4 regions of the Buttiauxella sp. genome follow, and region 4 is predicted to be linked to each of the others. Evidence: predicted binding sites of a transcription regulator. Region 4 holds the regulator's gene; each other region holds the start of a gene.
The links. The regulator CRP, encoded in region 4, controls carbon source genes, mostly activating them, when cyclic AMP is high. The targets are predictions, from matches to a motif close to ATGTGANNNNNNTCACAT.

Region 1 (4,115 bases), on a different contig from region 4:
GCCAGTTCTTCGAAGTGAGTTTCTGGGTGCTCGTACATCACCCACATGATTTTCGCAGCATCCATTGGGGAACCGCCGCCCAACGCGATGATCACGTCTGGTTTGAAGGAGTTCGCCAGTTCTGCACCTTTACGTACTACGGACAGAGTTGGATCAGCTTCTACTTCGAAGAAGACTTCAGTTTCAACGCCAGCCGCTTTCAGAACAGAAGTGATCTGGTCTGCATAGCCGTTGTTGAACAGGAAGCGGTCGGTAACGATCATCGCACGTTTGTGACCATCAGTAATCACTTCGTCCAGCGCGATAGGCAGTGAGCCGCGGCGGAAGTAGATAGATTTCGGAAGTTTATGCCACAACATGTTCTCAGCTCGCTTAGCAACGGTTTTCTTGTTGATCAGGTGCTTAGGACCCACGTTCTCAGAGATGGAGTTACCACCCCATGAACCACAACCCAGAGTCAGGGAAGGCGCGAGTTTGAAGTTGTACAGGTCACCGATACCACCCTGAGAAGCAGGGGTGTTGATCAGGATACGTGCAGTTTTCATTTTGTCGCCGAAGTGCTTAACGCGCTCTGGCTGGTTGTCCTGGTCGGTGTACAGGCAAGAGGTATGACCGATACCGCCCATCTCAACCAGTTTCTCAGCTTTAACGACTGCATCTTCGAAGCTTGTAGCACGGTACATAGCCAGAGTTGGAGACAGTTTTTCGTGAGCGAATGGCTCAGATTCGTCAACAACGCTCACTTCACCAATCAGAATCTTGGTGTCAGCCGGTACAGTGAAGCCTGCCAGTTCAGCAATTTTGGTTGCTGGCTGACCAACGATAGCTGCGTTCAGTGCGCCATTTTTCAGGATGATGTCCTGAACAGCTTTCAGCTCTGAGCCCTGCAGCATGTAGCCGCCGTGGGATGCAAAACGATCACGTACTGCATTGTATGCAGAATCAACAACGATAACTGATTGCTCGGAAGCACAGATTACGCCGTTATCGAAGGTTTTGGACATCAGGATAGAAGCAACAACACGTTTGATGTCAGCAGTTTCGTCAACAACAACTGGGGTGTTACCTGCGCCTACGCCGATTGCTGGTTTACCGGAGCTGTATGCCGCTTTAACCATGCCTGGGCCACCTGTTGCCAGAATCATGTTGATATCTGGGTGGTGCATCAGGGCGTTAGACAGTTCTACAGATGGCTGGTCAATCCAACCGATCAGATCTTTAGGTGCACCAGCAGCGATAGCAGCTTGCAGAACGATGTCTGCGGCTTTGTTAGTCGCGTCTTTTGCACGTGGGTGTGGAGAGAAGATGATCGCGTTACGCGTCTTCAGGCTGATCAGAGACTTAAAGATCGCAGTAGAAGTCGGGTTAGTGGTCGGCACGATACCGCAGATGATACCGATTGGCTCAGCGATAGTGATAGTACCGAAGGTCTGGTCTTCGTCCAGAACACCACAGGTTTTCTCATCTTTATAAGCGTTGTAGATATACTCTGAAGCAAAGTGGTTTTTGATCACTTTATCTTCAACGATACCCATGCCTGATTCGGCAACGGCTAGTTTCGCGAGGGGGATTCGAGCATCAGCAGCAGCCAGAGCGGCGGCGCGGAAGATTTTATCAACTTGCTCTTGAGTAAAGTTGGCATATTCACGCTGGGCTTTCTTGACGCGCTCTACAAGTGCGTTAAGTTCAGCGACATTAGTTACAGCCATAATGCTCTCCTGATAATGTTAAACTCTTTTAGTAAATGAGCTGCTCGAGATGACAGTACAGTATAGTCAGCGGGCAACAGCTTGCGTAGAAGAGGGGCCACGACTATTCCAAAAACTTCCCAAAACATCTTGCTGATTTACTAAAAGAGCCTTATCGAAAAAACCTATTCATGGTCTGAATCATACGCTCTTCAGATGTATCCAAGAGTACTCACTTCTGAGTAGGTTTTTTGTGATTTACATCACATTATCTCAAGGCTGACTCCATTCAGCATGCCAGATTCAGGTTATTGATAAGTCTTTAAAATTTTTGTCACAGCAAAGATAAAACAAACTACCATATTTCCAACAAGTGGGTAACATTATTGTTTAATATCGCATTTGCTTATAAAAGTAGTTATCTATGCTGCGAAAGGGCATAGCGCCAGCAGTGGTTTTCCATTACATTACCGCGGCCTTTGCTACGTTCATTTGCGGAGTTTTTAGTGGCTCAATCCTTATTTGATTTGCCAACTTATTTTAAGTTCTTTATTGGATTATTCGCGCTGGTAAACCCGGTCGGGATCATCCCTGTTTTTATCAGCATGACCAGCTATCAAACGGCGATAGCGAGGAACAAAACCAATCTAACAGCCAACCTTTCAGTCGCCATTATTTTGTGGACGTCATTGTTCCTGGGCGACGGCATTCTACAGCTATTCGGTATATCAATAGATTCCTTCCGTATTGCCGGCGGTATCCTGGTCGTCACCATCGCGATGTCGATGATCAGCGGTAAGCTCGGGGAAGATAAACAGAACAAACAAGAAAAATCAGAGAGTGCTATCCGCGAAAGCGTTGGCGTCGTCCCGTTGGCTCTTCCATTAATGGCCGGTCCGGGTGCAATCAGTTCGACTATCGTCTGGGGCACGCGTTACCATTCATGGAATTATTTAATCGGTTTTACCATTGCCATTGCCCTGTTTGCTTTTTGCTGTTGGCTGGTTTTTCGCCTGGCGCCGTTCCTGGTACGCCTGCTTGGGCAAACCGGCATTAACGTTATTACCCGTATCATGGGGCTGCTGTTGATGGCTCTGGGCATTGAATTTATTGTGACCGGCCTGAAAACGATCTTCCCAGGACTATTAAGTTAGTTCTGCTGAAACTGATATATGAAAAAGCAGAATAACGATTCTGCTTTTTTTTTGTTAAAACCCCACCAGTTTGTTTGAAGCATAAGCATTTCTATTCTGTTCATAAGAAAATCATTCATAAGAAAATGCTTTGGAAACCGTATATTAGCGGCAGGCATTTTTTTCGGCTGTACATAAAAGTCACAATCAAATCGTTATTTAACTCACACTACACAATGACACTTGCTGAGGCTTTATTGAGATGATATTAGTTATTCAAGCTGTCTTGCAGTTGAATGTGCTAAAAAACAACCAATTGTTAAGTTTTCGTGAATAATAGGGTTGTGTGCTCATGCAGAAAGATAAGCAACCCATTTCATACCGCTATTTCTTTTATTTTTAGAGAGTTATCTCGACTAACTGTGCTGGTGTAGTATCTTCCCGGACCACTTAGTGAAGAGATAAAAGAGAAATGGTTAACAAATTTGCAAATTGTATTGGCGGGAGTTAGGTGCTTTTGATACTTTCCGGACAACACAATTATCTGAAAAATGTTTCATTTACAGATGACTCATCAAAATCAACCTGAGAACAGGGTGGGTTGATTAAGAATCGACGGATCAGGGTGCCACAAAGAGCATCCCCAAAATAAAGTCGGTGATAGCAGGTAACACAAAATAAATCCTGGCAGTCGCATAACGCTCTTGCGCTGTTAAGGAACCCCAAAGGGGAAGAGGCTGACTTTCGGGTCGGTAATTATAATGAGTGGAGTATCAACACAATGTCCATCATCACAAAAAAAAGTCTGGTAGCAGCAAGTATTTTAACCGCGCTAATTGTAGGCAATGTGGCCATGGCGGCCGAAGTTCCTGCAGGTGTTCAACTGTCAGAAAAGCAAACGTTGATTCGTAATAACGGTGCTGAACCACAGTCCCTTGATCCAAACAAAATTGAAGGTGTGCCAGAGTCAAACGTTAGCCGTGACCTGTTCGAAGGCCTGCTAATTACCTCTCCAAAAGATGGTCACCCAATTGCTGGTGTTGCAGAATCATGGGATAACAAAGATTTTAAAGTCTGGACCTTCCATCTGCGTAAAGATGCGAAATGGTCTAACGGCGAGCCGGTAACGGCACAAGATTTCGTTTATAGCTGGCAGCGTCTGGTTGATCCTAATACCGCGTCCCCATATGCAAGCTATCCGCAATATGGTCATATCGTAAACGTTGATGAAATCATCGACGGCAAAAAGAAACCAAGTGAACTGGGCGTAAAAGCTATTGACGACCATACCCTG
Region 2 (4,115 bases), on a different contig from region 4:
TTCGTGCGTCAGTACGATGAACTTGTGGTCCGCGAAGCGATTCTGCGTGAAGTGCTGCGTGGCGGGCAGGTTTACTATCTTTATAACGATGTGGAAAATATCCAGAAAGCGGCAGACCGCCTCGCGGCGTTAGTGCCCGAAGCGCGCATCACCATTGGTCACGGCCAGATGCGTGAACGTGAGCTGGAACGCGTGATGAACGACTTCCACCACCAGCGTTTCAACGTTCTGGTTTGTACCACGATTATCGAAACCGGTATCGATATTCCGACCGCGAATACCATTATCATCGAACGCGCGGATCATTTCGGCCTTGCGCAGTTGCACCAGTTGCGTGGCCGTGTCGGGCGTTCGCATCACCAGGCGTATGCATGGTTGCTGACGCCGCATCCAAAAGCGATGACCACCGACGCGCAAAAACGCCTCGAGGCTATCGCGTCTCTCGAAGATTTGGGTGCCGGTTTTGCCCTCGCCACGCATGACCTGGAAATTCGTGGTGCCGGTGAATTGCTCGGCGAAGGCCAAAGCGGTTCCATGGAAAGTATCGGTTTCTCGCTATACATGGAAATGCTGGAAAACGCGGTCGATGCCCTTAAAGATGGCCGTGAGCCGTCACTTGAAGATTTGACCAGCAGCCAGACCGAAGTCGAACTGCGTATGCCTGCCCTGCTGCCGGATGATTTCATCCCGGACGTCAACACGCGCCTGTCGTTCTACAAGCGCATCGCCAGTGCAAAAACCGGCCATGAACTCGACGAACTTAAAGTGGAGTTGATCGACCGCTTTGGTTTGTTACCGGATCCGGCTCGCAACTTGCTGGATATTGCTGCGTTACGCCAGCAGGCGCAGAAGTTGGGTGTGCGTAAAATCGAAGGTAACGAGAAAGGTGGCGTGATTGAATTTGCCGAGAAGAACCATGTGAATCCGGTATGGCTGATTGGTTTACTGCAAAAACAGCCGCAACATTACCGTCTCGATGGGCCAACCCGACTGAAATTTATTGAAGATCTCGCCGATCGCAAAGCTCGCATGGAATGGGTGCGTAACTTCATGCATCAGCTGGCGCAGAACGCAGCGGCATAATCACGCGCAGAAACTGACTAAAGTGCCTTAGATATCTCTAAGGCACTCAATTTGAAACATTTACACATCCTTTCAATCCACCAGGATTTCCCTACACGCTCTCCCGTCATAATCATCGATTAACTTTTTTATAACATCCGCATACTTTAAAAGGTTTACCGTGACGACCTCTCAGAGCGTTTCAATATCCCGCAAAGCTCGCGTCATTCGCTGGCTGGCTTCGATTATGCTGGTTAGCGCAACAATGGCCTCGTTTCAAGCTGCCGCCAACTCTTACCCTTTGCCGCCCGAAGGAAGCCGTCTGATCGGCAAGAATTTTTTCCATGTGGTGGAGGATAATGGGGGGTCGCTTGAGGCGATTGCGAAAAAATACAATGTCGGTTTCCTGGCTTTACTGCAGGCAAATCCAGGTGTTGACCCTTATGTTCCTCGTGCAGGAAGCGTGCTGACCATCCCGCGTCAGATGTTGTTACCTGATGCGCCTCGCCAGGGGCTGGTACTTAACCTCGCCGAGTTGCGGGTGTATTACTATCCGGCAGGTAAAAACAGCGTCACCGTTTACCCGATTGGTATTGGCCAACTGGGTGGAGACACCGTGACGCCAACCATGGTGACGACCGTTTCAGATAAGCGAGCCAACCCAACCTGGACGCCAACTGCCAATATCCGCGCACGTTACCTGGCAAATGGCATCAAACTCCCAGGCGTGGTGCCAGCCGGGCCGGATAACCCAATGGGTCACCATGCGATTCGCCTCGCCGCCCATGGTGGTGTCTACCTGTTACACGGCACCAACGCTGACTTTGGTATTGGGATGCGCGTGAGTTCTGGTTGCATTCGCCTGCGCGATGACGATATTAAAGCTCTGTATAAAGAGATGCCGGTCGGCACGCCTGTGCGAATCATCAATACCGCGATCAAAACCTCGGTCGAACCCGATGGCACCCGTTTAGTGGAAGTGCATCAGCCGCTGTCGAAAGATATTAATGACGATCCCAAAGTGCTGCCGATCGTGCTGACCGAGCAGATGAAACAGTTCCAGTCCGCAACTGAAACGGATGCCGTGGTGATGGAACAAGCGATGCAACACCGTTCTGGTATGCCAGTAGAGGTGAACGCACAGAGCGTTCCAACCAACGAAATTTAGCTTTTTCCATTGGTGAATAGATACTAAACAGGTGTTGTAGGGTGGATAAGCGTTAGCGTCATCCACCATTTTCATCAGTTTTGTCAGATGACGCTGCGCTTATCAGACCTGGGAAGAGGTTTATGTTGAGCTTAAAGGCCCTGTTTTTAACAGGGCCTTTTTTTGGATTCTTAAGCAATGCTCAGAGGGTAGTTATTTACTTATAGATAACCGCAGTCCCGTGCAAAGTATTTGGGCCAGTCACTGAAGTAATACGGTAAGAACTTGCACCCATTTGGTCTGCTTTTTCAGCAAGTTGCGCTTCCAGAGAATCGAGGTTAGTCCCGGCTGTTGCAGTCACAGTACCGATTTTCTGTTGGCCTGCTGGAGTGGCTTGCACTTCTACAGCGGCGAAGCTTGCGAAAGAAACTGAGCTAAGAACAACGGCAGCGATCAGAGTTTTTACGTTTTTCATGTTATGTACCTTGAGCAGTTGATTTGTAAGGTCGTAAAGTTATTTACTTAACGATCGATAACTAAATCATAAACGTGATCTGCATCACACGTCAAATTAATTTTATAACGTTCATTAACTATTTTATAAAAGTACTATTTATCATTAAGATAGGATTAATTTATTTTTATCCTAAATGCCTGTAGCTACTGCGGGTTTTTATTTTTATAATGATCGTTCATTAAACAGACAAAGGTTCAACGGCGCACATGTCATCTGATACAAGTTGCATTAAAAAAAGCCGTGGCCGTCCGAAGGTGTTTGACAGGGAAGCAGCACTCGACAAGGCCATGGCTCTGTTCTGGCAACACGGTTATGAAGCCACCTCGATGGCGCATTTGGTCGAAGCTACGGGCGCAAAAGCCCCGACGCTGTATGCCGAATTCACCAATAAAGAAGGGCTATTCCGGGCGGTGCTGGATCGTTATATTGCGCGTTTTACGCAAATGCGTGAGGCGTGCTTGTTCTGCGAAGAACGGACGCTTGAAGAAGCGTTGGAAGATTATTTATCGTTGATTGCCAAACTCTTTACCGAGAAAGACACACCAACGGGATGTTTTATTATCTGTACTTCGTCAGTACTTGCGGCCTCTTCGGAAGATATTGCCGCCGTGATAAAAACACGCCAGTCGATGCAGGAAGAAACGTTGGTACGTTTTCTGACTAAACGTCAGGAGAAAGGTGAAATACCTGCCAGCAGCTGCGTTCGTAAGCTGGCTAAATACCTGTGCTGTATTATTCAGGGGATGTCGGTAAGTGCGCGTGAAAACGCCAGCTATGACGAGCTTTTGCAGATAGTGAACACCACCATGCGTCTGATGCCTGAACTGAAGAAAATCTAAATGCAGTGAGGCGGATTACTCAAATTCATCCGCCTTATCTTTTGCAGTACTTTATTTCTGGCGTCCTTTACTCCAGTAAGCCATAAAGTTGATAGCATCGTGGTTTACCCCACATTCCCCAATCAAATAACGCCGCAGCATTTTCACCACAGTCGATTCCCCGGCAACCCATCCATAAAACGTCGTACTGTCGGTGGTGGCTTTATCCCACAGCAATTCGCCTTCAGCTTCCTCGTTGATCGCTTCAACAACTCCAGCCGTTTTAGGCAGTTGCGCTTCGGCTTTTACCGCAGGTAATAAGCACTCGCCGTGGCTGGCATTCGCGGGTTTACGCGGCAACCAGTGAATACGGGCGAAGCTAAATTCGCTTAAATCAACACAATCCCCCTGCTCTGGCACTTCAAAAAATGCCTGGATTTGCGGAGGGTTTTGCTGAGCCGCCAGCAATTCAAGAATCCCCCGCGCCGCTGGCAGTGCGGTTTCATCGGCAATAATTAATCCCTGACGCAAGCCTGCCGGTGGCGTCCATTCATAACCGCCGCTGTCTTGC
Region 3 (4,115 bases), on a different contig from region 4:
AAAGGCAATGGCCGCGTACAAACATTAGGTGCTGTGCAGCACAGTGCGTTGTATACCAGCGCTGATCCTCTGCAGAGCATGACGCGTGAAGAGAAACTCGACATCCTGAAACGTGTCGATAGCGTGGCTCGTGCAGCGGATAAGCGCGTTCAGGAAGTGACCGCAAGCCTGACTGGCGTTTATGAATTGATTCTGGTCGCGGCAACCGATGGGACTCTGGCAGCTGACGTTCGCCCGCTGGTGCGTCTGTCTGTCAGCGTTCAGGTTGAAGACAATGGCAAGCGCGAGCGCGGCTCAAGCGGCGGTGGCGGTCGTTTCGGTTATGAGTATTTCCTTGAAACTGTCGACGGTGAAGTGCGTGCTGATGCATGGGCGAAAGAAGCCGTGCGTATGGCGCTGGTGACCCTTTCTGCGGTTGCGGCACCTGCTGGTATGTTCCCGGTGGTGCTGGGCGCAGGTTGGCCTGGTGTGCTGTTACATGAAGCGGTAGGTCACGGTCTGGAAGGTGATTTTAATCGCCGTGGTACATCCGTATTTAGCGGCCAGATGGGCCAGTTGGTTGCCTCTGAACTTTGTACTGTCGTCGATGATGGCACCATGGCGAACCGCCGTGGCTCTGTTGCAATTGACGATGAAGGCGTTCCGGGCCAATACAACGTGCTGATCGAAAACGGCGTGCTGAAAGGCTACATGCAGGACAAACTCAATGCCCGTTTGATGGGCGTTGCGCCAACCGGTAATGGCCGTCGCGAATCTTACGCGCACCTGCCAATGCCGCGCATGACCAACACCTATATGCTGGCGGGCAAATCAACGCCGCAAGAGATTATCGAATCTGTTGAATACGGGATCTACGCGCCGAACTTTGGTGGCGGGCAAGTGGATATCACCTCCGGCAAGTTTGTGTTCTCCACGTCGGAAGCGTATCTCATCGAGAATGGTAAAGTGACCACACCGGTGAAAGGCGCCACGCTGATTGGTTCCGGTATTGAAACCATGCAGCAGATTTCGATGGTGGGTAACGACCTGGCGCTGGATAACGGTGTTGGTGTCTGTGGCAAAGAAGGGCAGAGTTTGCCAGTCGGTGTCGGCCAGCCAACGCTTAAAGTCGACAACCTGACGGTTGGTGGCACAGCGTAAAAATCTTACAGCCGGGTTAATCCCGGCTGATTTCATTTGTACGTCCTTTCTTGTCTCGTACCCCTTGATACAGGTGCGAAACCTTCACGAAATATTCCGTCAGATAGTTAATACAAACCTGCACTTTCAGCGGCAACTTATCTTTCTCTGTATACAACGCATAGACCGGACGCGGATCGGACTGATAACGCGGCAGTAAGATCTCAAGCGTGCCGTCATTGATCTCATCGATCACCCACATCAATGGGACATACGCGATCCCCGCGCCCACTTTTAGCCAACGGCTTAAGGTCATTGGATCGTTGGTAACGAATCGCCCTTGCGGGATCATCTTCGTGGTAAGCCCTTCAGGTGCGATCAACTCGAATTCATTATGCGGACGAATGCTGTACTCAAGCCAGGAATGACTGGCAAGATCGGCGGGTTTTTCCGGGGTGCCATTTTGTTGCAGATAGCTTTTGGCGGCGCAAATCACCATCGGCATCGAGCCGAGGCGTGTCGAGAACAGGCTGGAATCCTGCAAAGCACCGACACGAATCACCACGTCCAGACCATCAGCGATCAAATCAGGGGCGGGTATGCCAGTTACCAGATTAACGGTTAACTCAGGATACTCTTTGAGCATATCGGCGGTCATGGACGCGAGGACATTTTGTGCCATAGTTGAAGAACTGCCAATACGCAGCGTCCCGATGGGGGTGTTGTTGAAGGCGTAGAGTTGTTCGTGCACCTCTTGCGCTTCATGTAACATTTTACGGCAGCCCAGGTAGTAGATTTTACCGGCTTCAGTGAGCCCGATGCTGCGCGTACTGCGGTTTAAAAGCTTAACTTGCAACTCGTCTTCAAGCTTGGAAACGGTTTGGCTGATGGACGATACGCTCATTTCCAGTTGCCTTGCCGTGGCGGTAAATGAGCCAAGTTCGACAACTTTGGCAAAAACCCACATGCGCTTAAGTCTTTCCATTGTTAACTCTGGCTTAAAAGTGATTTAGATCACAGATTATAGATAACTAGCTAACAATTACGTTAATATATTATTACTAACACAATCCGTAACTTTTGTTAGCGCAGCGTTCCTGGCTGTGCCAGGGCTTGTGTATTCTGGATTTTCTTCAAGGTTAACATGAGTCTATTTCCCGTTATCGTGATTTTCGGTCTTTCTTTTCCGCCGATATTCTTCGAGCTAATTCTTTCGCTGGCGCTGTTCTGGTTGGTTCGCCGTCTGCTGACTCCGACGGGGATTTATGATTTTGTCTGGCATCCGGCATTATTTAATACAGCGCTTTATTGCTGCCTGTTTTATCTGATCTCGCGCCTGTTTGTCTGAGGTTGATGTGAAAGCACTTACAACAAAAATGACCCGCACTGCCATCACGCTGATTCTGGTGCTGCTGGCTTTCATCGCTATCTTCCGTGCCTGGGTGTTTTATACCGAATCCCCATGGACACGCGACGCCCGTTTTACCGCTGATGTTGTCGCGATCGCACCCGACGTGTCCGGTTTAATTACCGATGTGAAGGTCCATGACAACCAACTGGTAAAGAAGGATCAGGTTTTATTCACCATTGACCAACCCCGTTACCAGAAGGCGCTGGAGCAGGCACAAGCAGACGTTGCCTATTACCAGGCTTTAGCGGGAGAAAAACGTCGTGAAGCCGGGCGCCGCAATTCGTTGGGGACGCAGGCGATGTCGCGCGAAGAAATTGACCAGTCGAACAACCTGTTGCAGACCGTTTTGCATCAGTTATCCAAGGCTGAAGCGACACGAGATTTAGCCCAACTGGATCTGCAACGTACTACTATACGTGCGCCAGCAGAGGGTTGGGTCACCAACCTGAATGTGTATACGGGTGAGTTTATTACCCGCGGTTCCACCGCTGTTGCGCTGGTCAAACGCGGGACTTTCTACATTCTGGCTTACATGGAAGAAACCAAGCTTGACGGTATTCGTCCAGGCTATCGGGTTCAAATCACTCCGCTTGGCAGTAACCGCGTATTACGCGGGACGGTCGACAGTATTTCTGCCGGCGTAACCAATGCCAGCAGCACCCGGGATACCAAAGGGATGGCGACGGTTGATTCCAATCTTGAGTGGGTGCGTCTGGCGCAGCGTGTGCCAGTGCGTATTCGTCTTGATGAGCAACAGGCGAATATCTTCCCGGCAGGGACAACGGCCACCGTCGTCGTAACCGGCGATAAAGACCGGGATATTAACCATGACTCGGTATTCATTAAATTCATGCATCGTCTGCGTGAGTTCGGTTAAGCGTAGGTCGATATGTATTTTATCTCGCGATTACATTTACGCTTTGCCTTCAAGCTGGCATTCGCCATTGTGTTGGCGGTGTTTGTGGGTTTCCATTTCCAACTGGAAACCCCGCGCTGGGCGGTACTGACCGCAGCGATAGTCGCCGCAGGCCCGGCGTTTGCTGCGGGTGGCGAACCCTATTCAGGGGCGATTCGTTATCGCGGGATGCTACGCATCATCGGGACGTTTATCGGCTGCTTTGCTGCACTGTTCATTATCACTTCGATGATTCGTGCACCTGTTGTGATGTTACTGGTGTGCTGTATTTGGGCCGGTTTTTGTACCTGGATTTCCTCCCTGGTCAAAGTTGAAAATTCCTATGCCTGGGGGCTTTCTGGCTACACCGCGTTAATCATTGTCATCACTATTCAGGCCAACCCTCTTGTCGCCCCTCAGTTTGCCGTTGAGCGCTGTAGTGAGATTGTGATTGGTATTGTTTGTGCGATCCTTGCCGACTTACTGTTTTCCCCGCGTTCTATTAAGCAAGAAATCGACCGCGAGCTCGATAACCTGCTGGTGGATCACTACCGGCTGATGCAGCTGTGTATTGCGCATGGTGATAAAGAGGAAGTTGATAAAGCCTGGAGCGGGCTGGTACGTCGTACGACCGCTTTGGAAGGGATGCGCGGGAATCTCAAAATTGAATCTTCCCGCTGGAGTCGTGCA
Region 4 (4,115 bases):
TCACGCCACATCCAGAACCAAAACCAGTTAAACACCCCGTACCAAATCGTACCGGAGACATACAACGCCATCGGTTTCCAGATAGGCATGTTGCCAGCCATGCTGAGCGTGAAGATAGCTGCAATCAGCGAGGCAGGAAGCAAACGAGCGTGCAGCGAGCTGATTTCAGCGGTCACGCCTAGCATTAGCGCCATGACCATGAGAATAAGCGGCAAAGGCACGTCGGTGTAGAGCAGCAAAAGCTGCATGATTAAACTGCTGACAGCAAACAGGGAGCCGCCAATAATCAGGCGTTTGAAGAAGCGCTTATGGGGAGTATCCAGACCGGCTATGTTGCAACAGGCAGGCACTAACGAGAAAAGCAGGCCTAACTGCAAATTTCCTAACAGTAGACCTACTCCCACAGGAAGGCACAGCACCAGCGTTTGCCGTAATGCGTAGTTAACTTCGGGGTGGTAGATCAGTCGGCGCCACATTTGCTCGTCATGGTTCAAGTTGCTGGGTTGTTGGTTGCACTCAGTCATCCCAGTCACTTACTTTAGTAAGCTCCTGGGATTCCTGAGCTTACCGCCTACCTGCAACATGAACTATTTAGAGCAAGTGAGGGAAGTGTAGAGACAAAAAAGGCGTGTCATGAAGCAACACGCCATTTTTTAGGACGGAGATTAACGAGTGCCGTAAACGACGATCGTTTTACCGTGAGCGGAGATCAGGTTTTGATCTTCCAGCATTTTCAAGATACGACCAACAGTTTCGCGAGAGCAACCCACGATCTGACCGATTTCCTGACGAGTAATTTTAATCTGCATGCCGTCTGGGTGGGTCATTGCATCAGGTTGTTTCGCCAGATTCAGTAGCGTCTGTGCAATGCGACCTGTTACATCCAGGAATGCCAGGTTACCGACTTTCTCAGATGTAACTTGCAGACGACGAGCCATCTGGGAAGACAGGCGCATCAGAATGTCTGGGTTGACCTGAATAAGCTGGCGGAATTTTTTATAGGAAATTTCAGCCACTTCACAGGCAGATTTAGCACGGACCCAGGCACTACGTTCCTGGCCTTCTTCGAACAGCCCTAACTCACCAATAAAATCGCCCTGATTCAGATAGGAGAGGATCATTTCCTTGCCCTCTTCATCTTTAATCAGAACAGCCACAGAGCCCTTGACGATGTAGTACAGCGTCTCAGCTTTTTCACCCTGGTGAATCAGTGTGCTCTTCGATGGATACTTATGAATATGGCAATGGGACAAGAACCATTCGAGAGTTGGGTCTGTTTGCGGTTTGCCAAGCACCATGCGCGGTTATCCTCTGTTTATAACTAGCTACCAACGACAAGACGCTAAACATCCTGTCTGGCGTTGCAAGTATTAGAATATTCCCCACCTTGGGGAGATGGCATGCAAGTCATTCTTGCTGCCTGTAATTAGTGACGTCCTCTGCATACATGCATTACGTCAATGTATCGCGATGTAGCATCTGGATTGTTTTAGCATAGCTTTTGACAAGTGTCTCCTATTGTCTCGTTTCAGCATGACGCAGGTCGCCTTCCGTTGCCAGTTTTGCTGCATCCGCGTACTCTGAAAGGGTTTTTTTCAACTGGAGAAGTCACATGCAGGCACGAGTGAAGTGGGTTGAAGGGTTAACCTTCCTTGGGGAGTCCGCTTCTGGACACCAGATTTTGATGGATGGTAATTCTGGCGATAAAGCACCCAGTCCGATGGAAATGGTTCTGATGGCTGCGGGTGGTTGTAGTGCCATCGACGTGGTTTCTATCTTGCAAAAAGGTCGCTACAACGTGACGGATTGTGAAGTAAAACTCACCTCTGAGCGCCGCGAAGAAGCACCTCGTCTTTTTACCACCATTAACCTGCATTTCATCGTGACAGGCAAAGAGCTTAAAGATAACGCGGTTTCCCGCGCAGTGGATTTATCTGCTGAGAAGTATTGTTCTGTTGCTCTGATGCTGGAAAAAGCTGTGAACATTACTCACAGCTATGAAGTGATCGAAGGCTAATGTGCGTCAAAAGGGCGGGAGCTATCCGCCCTGATTGATGTTTCGCCCTTCTGCAAGACGCTTAACCAGTGGCGTCATGATCAATTCCATTGCCAGCCCCATCTTGCCGCCCGGCACCACTAATGTATTGATGTGGGAAATGAATGAGCCTTGCAACATAGCGAGCAGGTACGGGAAATCGATGTTATCCAGCCCACGGAAATGAATCACTACAAAGCTTTCATCCAGTGATGGGATGGCTCGCGCGGCAAAGGGGTTAGATGTATCAACGGTAGGCACACGCTGGAAGTTGATATGGGTGCGGGAAAATTGCGGCGTGATGTAATTGATATAATCGTCCATCGAACGCACGACGGAATCCATCACTGCTTCTCTGGAGTGCCCGCGCTCACTGGTGTCGCGCACCAGTTTTTGTATCCATTCCAGGTTCACAATCGGTACTACGCCAACCAGCAAGTCAACGGCATTGGCGACGTCGTGCTGCGGGGTAACGACTCCGCCATGCAAGCCTTCATAAAATAAGACATCGGTCGGCTCCGGTAACGGCTGCCACGGAGTAAAGGTGCCCGGGATTTGGTTCCAGGGTACGGCTTCATCATAAGTATGCAGATACTTGCGTGATTTACCTTGCCCGGTTTTACCGTACTCGAGAAACGTTTGTTCGAGTAAGCCGAAGTCGTTCGCTTCCGGACCAAAGTAGCTGATATGTCGACCCAGATCGCGAGCTTTACGAATAGCCATGTCCATTTCAGGACGTGTGAAACGATGGAAGCTGTCACCTTCAACTTCGGCTGCGCGAAGATTGAGTTGCTGGAATATTTTACGGAAGGCAAGGCTTGTGGTGGTCGTTCCCGCGCCGCTGGAACCTGTTACGGCAATGACCGGATGTTTGGCTGACATAAGGCAACAACTCCGTGGGTTTCACAAATGTGTTTTGAATGTGGCCCTCACCCTAACCTTCTCCCCCAGGAGAGGGTATTGATCGAGCCGGGATTTGCACTCATTTTTCTGCCTCTCCCTCAGGGAGAGGGGTGGGGTGAGGGTAGTAGATAAACTTAGCCGCGAAATTGCCCGCGAGCCATGATATTCACCGTTTCATGGAGTTCCGACCAAACCAATACGGCTTCACCACTTTGCAGCTGGCGCTTAACATCGGCCACCTTTTGCTCGAGTGAGCGCTCTTGTTCACCATAATCTGTACCTTCGCGTAATACAAAGGATTCAATCAGATTATCAAGCGTTTCGGGAGGAAGATCTTGCCAGGGAATCATCATATTACTGGTCCAAAAATTGAGTCAGCCACTGTGGGATACGCTGTTCGAGCCACATTTCTGGACGGCGTAGTGTGCCGCCAACAAACCCAACATGGCCGCCGTAGCGAGTCAGTTGGTACTCAATGTTATCAGGCAGTATCGCTTTATCCGGGATAACATGGTGATCCATAAACGGGTCATCTTTAGCGTGAATGATGAGAGTCGGCTTTTTGATTTGCGGCAGGAGTGGCATGGCGCTGCATTGACGATAATAGTCCAGGGCATCAGCGAAGCCGTGAATCTTCGACGTAATCAAATCGTCAAACTCGCGCAGACGGCGCATACCTTTGAGTTGACGCATATCGACAGGCAGGGTTCCTGGATAACTTCTGAGTTTACGCGCCGCGTTTTTCTTCAGCAGATTCAACAGATAGTGCTGATAAACGCGGGAGAATCCTTTTTCGATATGTTTGCTGCAATGCTCAAGCATCAGCGGTGCAGAAACCACCACACCAGCCTGAAGCGTGCAATCAGCACCTTGTTTTGCCATCAAGCAGGCGAGCATATTGCCACCGAGTGAAAACCCGACGGCCGCCGTTGGTGCGGGGCCATAACGTGTGGTGAGCCAGTTGAGGAAGTAGCTACCATCCTCGGTTTCGCCGGAGTGATAGATACGTTTCATGCGATTTGGCACGCCGCTGCAACCACGAAAATGCATCACGACTCCCAACCAGCCTTGTTTACTCGCGGCTTCAATTAACCCATGTGCATACGGGCTGTGTAGACTTCCTTCAAGGCCATGAAAAACGACTAACCGTGGTTTATGCATTGCCTGACGCGGGTCT

Region 1: the regulator CRP is predicted to act here: its motif matches at 1,940-1,957, upstream of WBL83_RS01745 (YchE family NAAT transporter).
Region 2: the regulator CRP is predicted to act here: its motif matches at 2,757-2,774, upstream of bhsA (multiple stress resistance protein BhsA).
Region 3: the regulator CRP is predicted to act here: its motif matches at 2,122-2,139, upstream of aaeR (HTH-type transcriptional activator AaeR).

The regions. Positions count from the first base shown of each region.
Region 1 is NZ_JBAVHX010000004.1:289,530-293,644, reverse strand. Features, by position in the region: gene adhE (bifunctional acetaldehyde-CoA/alcohol dehydrogenase) at 1-1,709, opposite strand, end outside; gene WBL83_RS01745 (YchE family NAAT transporter) at 2,195-2,842, shown strand; gene oppA (oligopeptide ABC transporter substrate-binding protein OppA) at 3,603-4,115, shown strand, end outside.
Region 2 is NZ_JBAVHX010000004.1:521,154-525,268, forward strand. Features, by position in the region: gene mfd (transcription-repair coupling factor) at 1-1,083, shown strand, start outside; gene ldtC (L,D-transpeptidase LdtC) at 1,310-2,230, shown strand; gene bhsA (multiple stress resistance protein BhsA) at 2,427-2,684, opposite strand; gene WBL83_RS02855 (TetR/AcrR family transcriptional regulator) at 2,933-3,565, shown strand; gene WBL83_RS02860 (siderophore-interacting protein) at 3,617-4,115, opposite strand, start outside.
Region 3 is NZ_JBAVHX010000006.1:54,822-58,936, forward strand. Features, by position in the region: gene tldD (metalloprotease TldD) at 1-1,140, shown strand, start outside; gene aaeR (HTH-type transcriptional activator AaeR) at 1,157-2,104, opposite strand; gene aaeX (p-hydroxybenzoic acid efflux pump operon protein AaeX) at 2,264-2,467, shown strand; gene aaeA (p-hydroxybenzoic acid efflux pump subunit AaeA) at 2,496-3,407, shown strand; gene aaeB (p-hydroxybenzoic acid efflux pump subunit AaeB) at 3,420-4,115, shown strand, end outside.
Region 4 is NZ_JBAVHX010000017.1:12,926-17,040, reverse strand. Features, by position in the region: gene WBL83_RS13370 (YccS/YhfK family putative transporter) at 1-476, opposite strand, end outside; gene crp (cAMP-activated global transcriptional regulator CRP) at 666-1,298, opposite strand; gene WBL83_RS13360 (OsmC family protein) at 1,613-2,017, shown strand; gene WBL83_RS13355 (phosphoribulokinase) at 2,039-2,917, opposite strand; gene WBL83_RS13350 (YheU family protein) at 3,073-3,291, opposite strand; gene WBL83_RS13345 (hydrolase) at 3,293-4,115, opposite strand, start outside.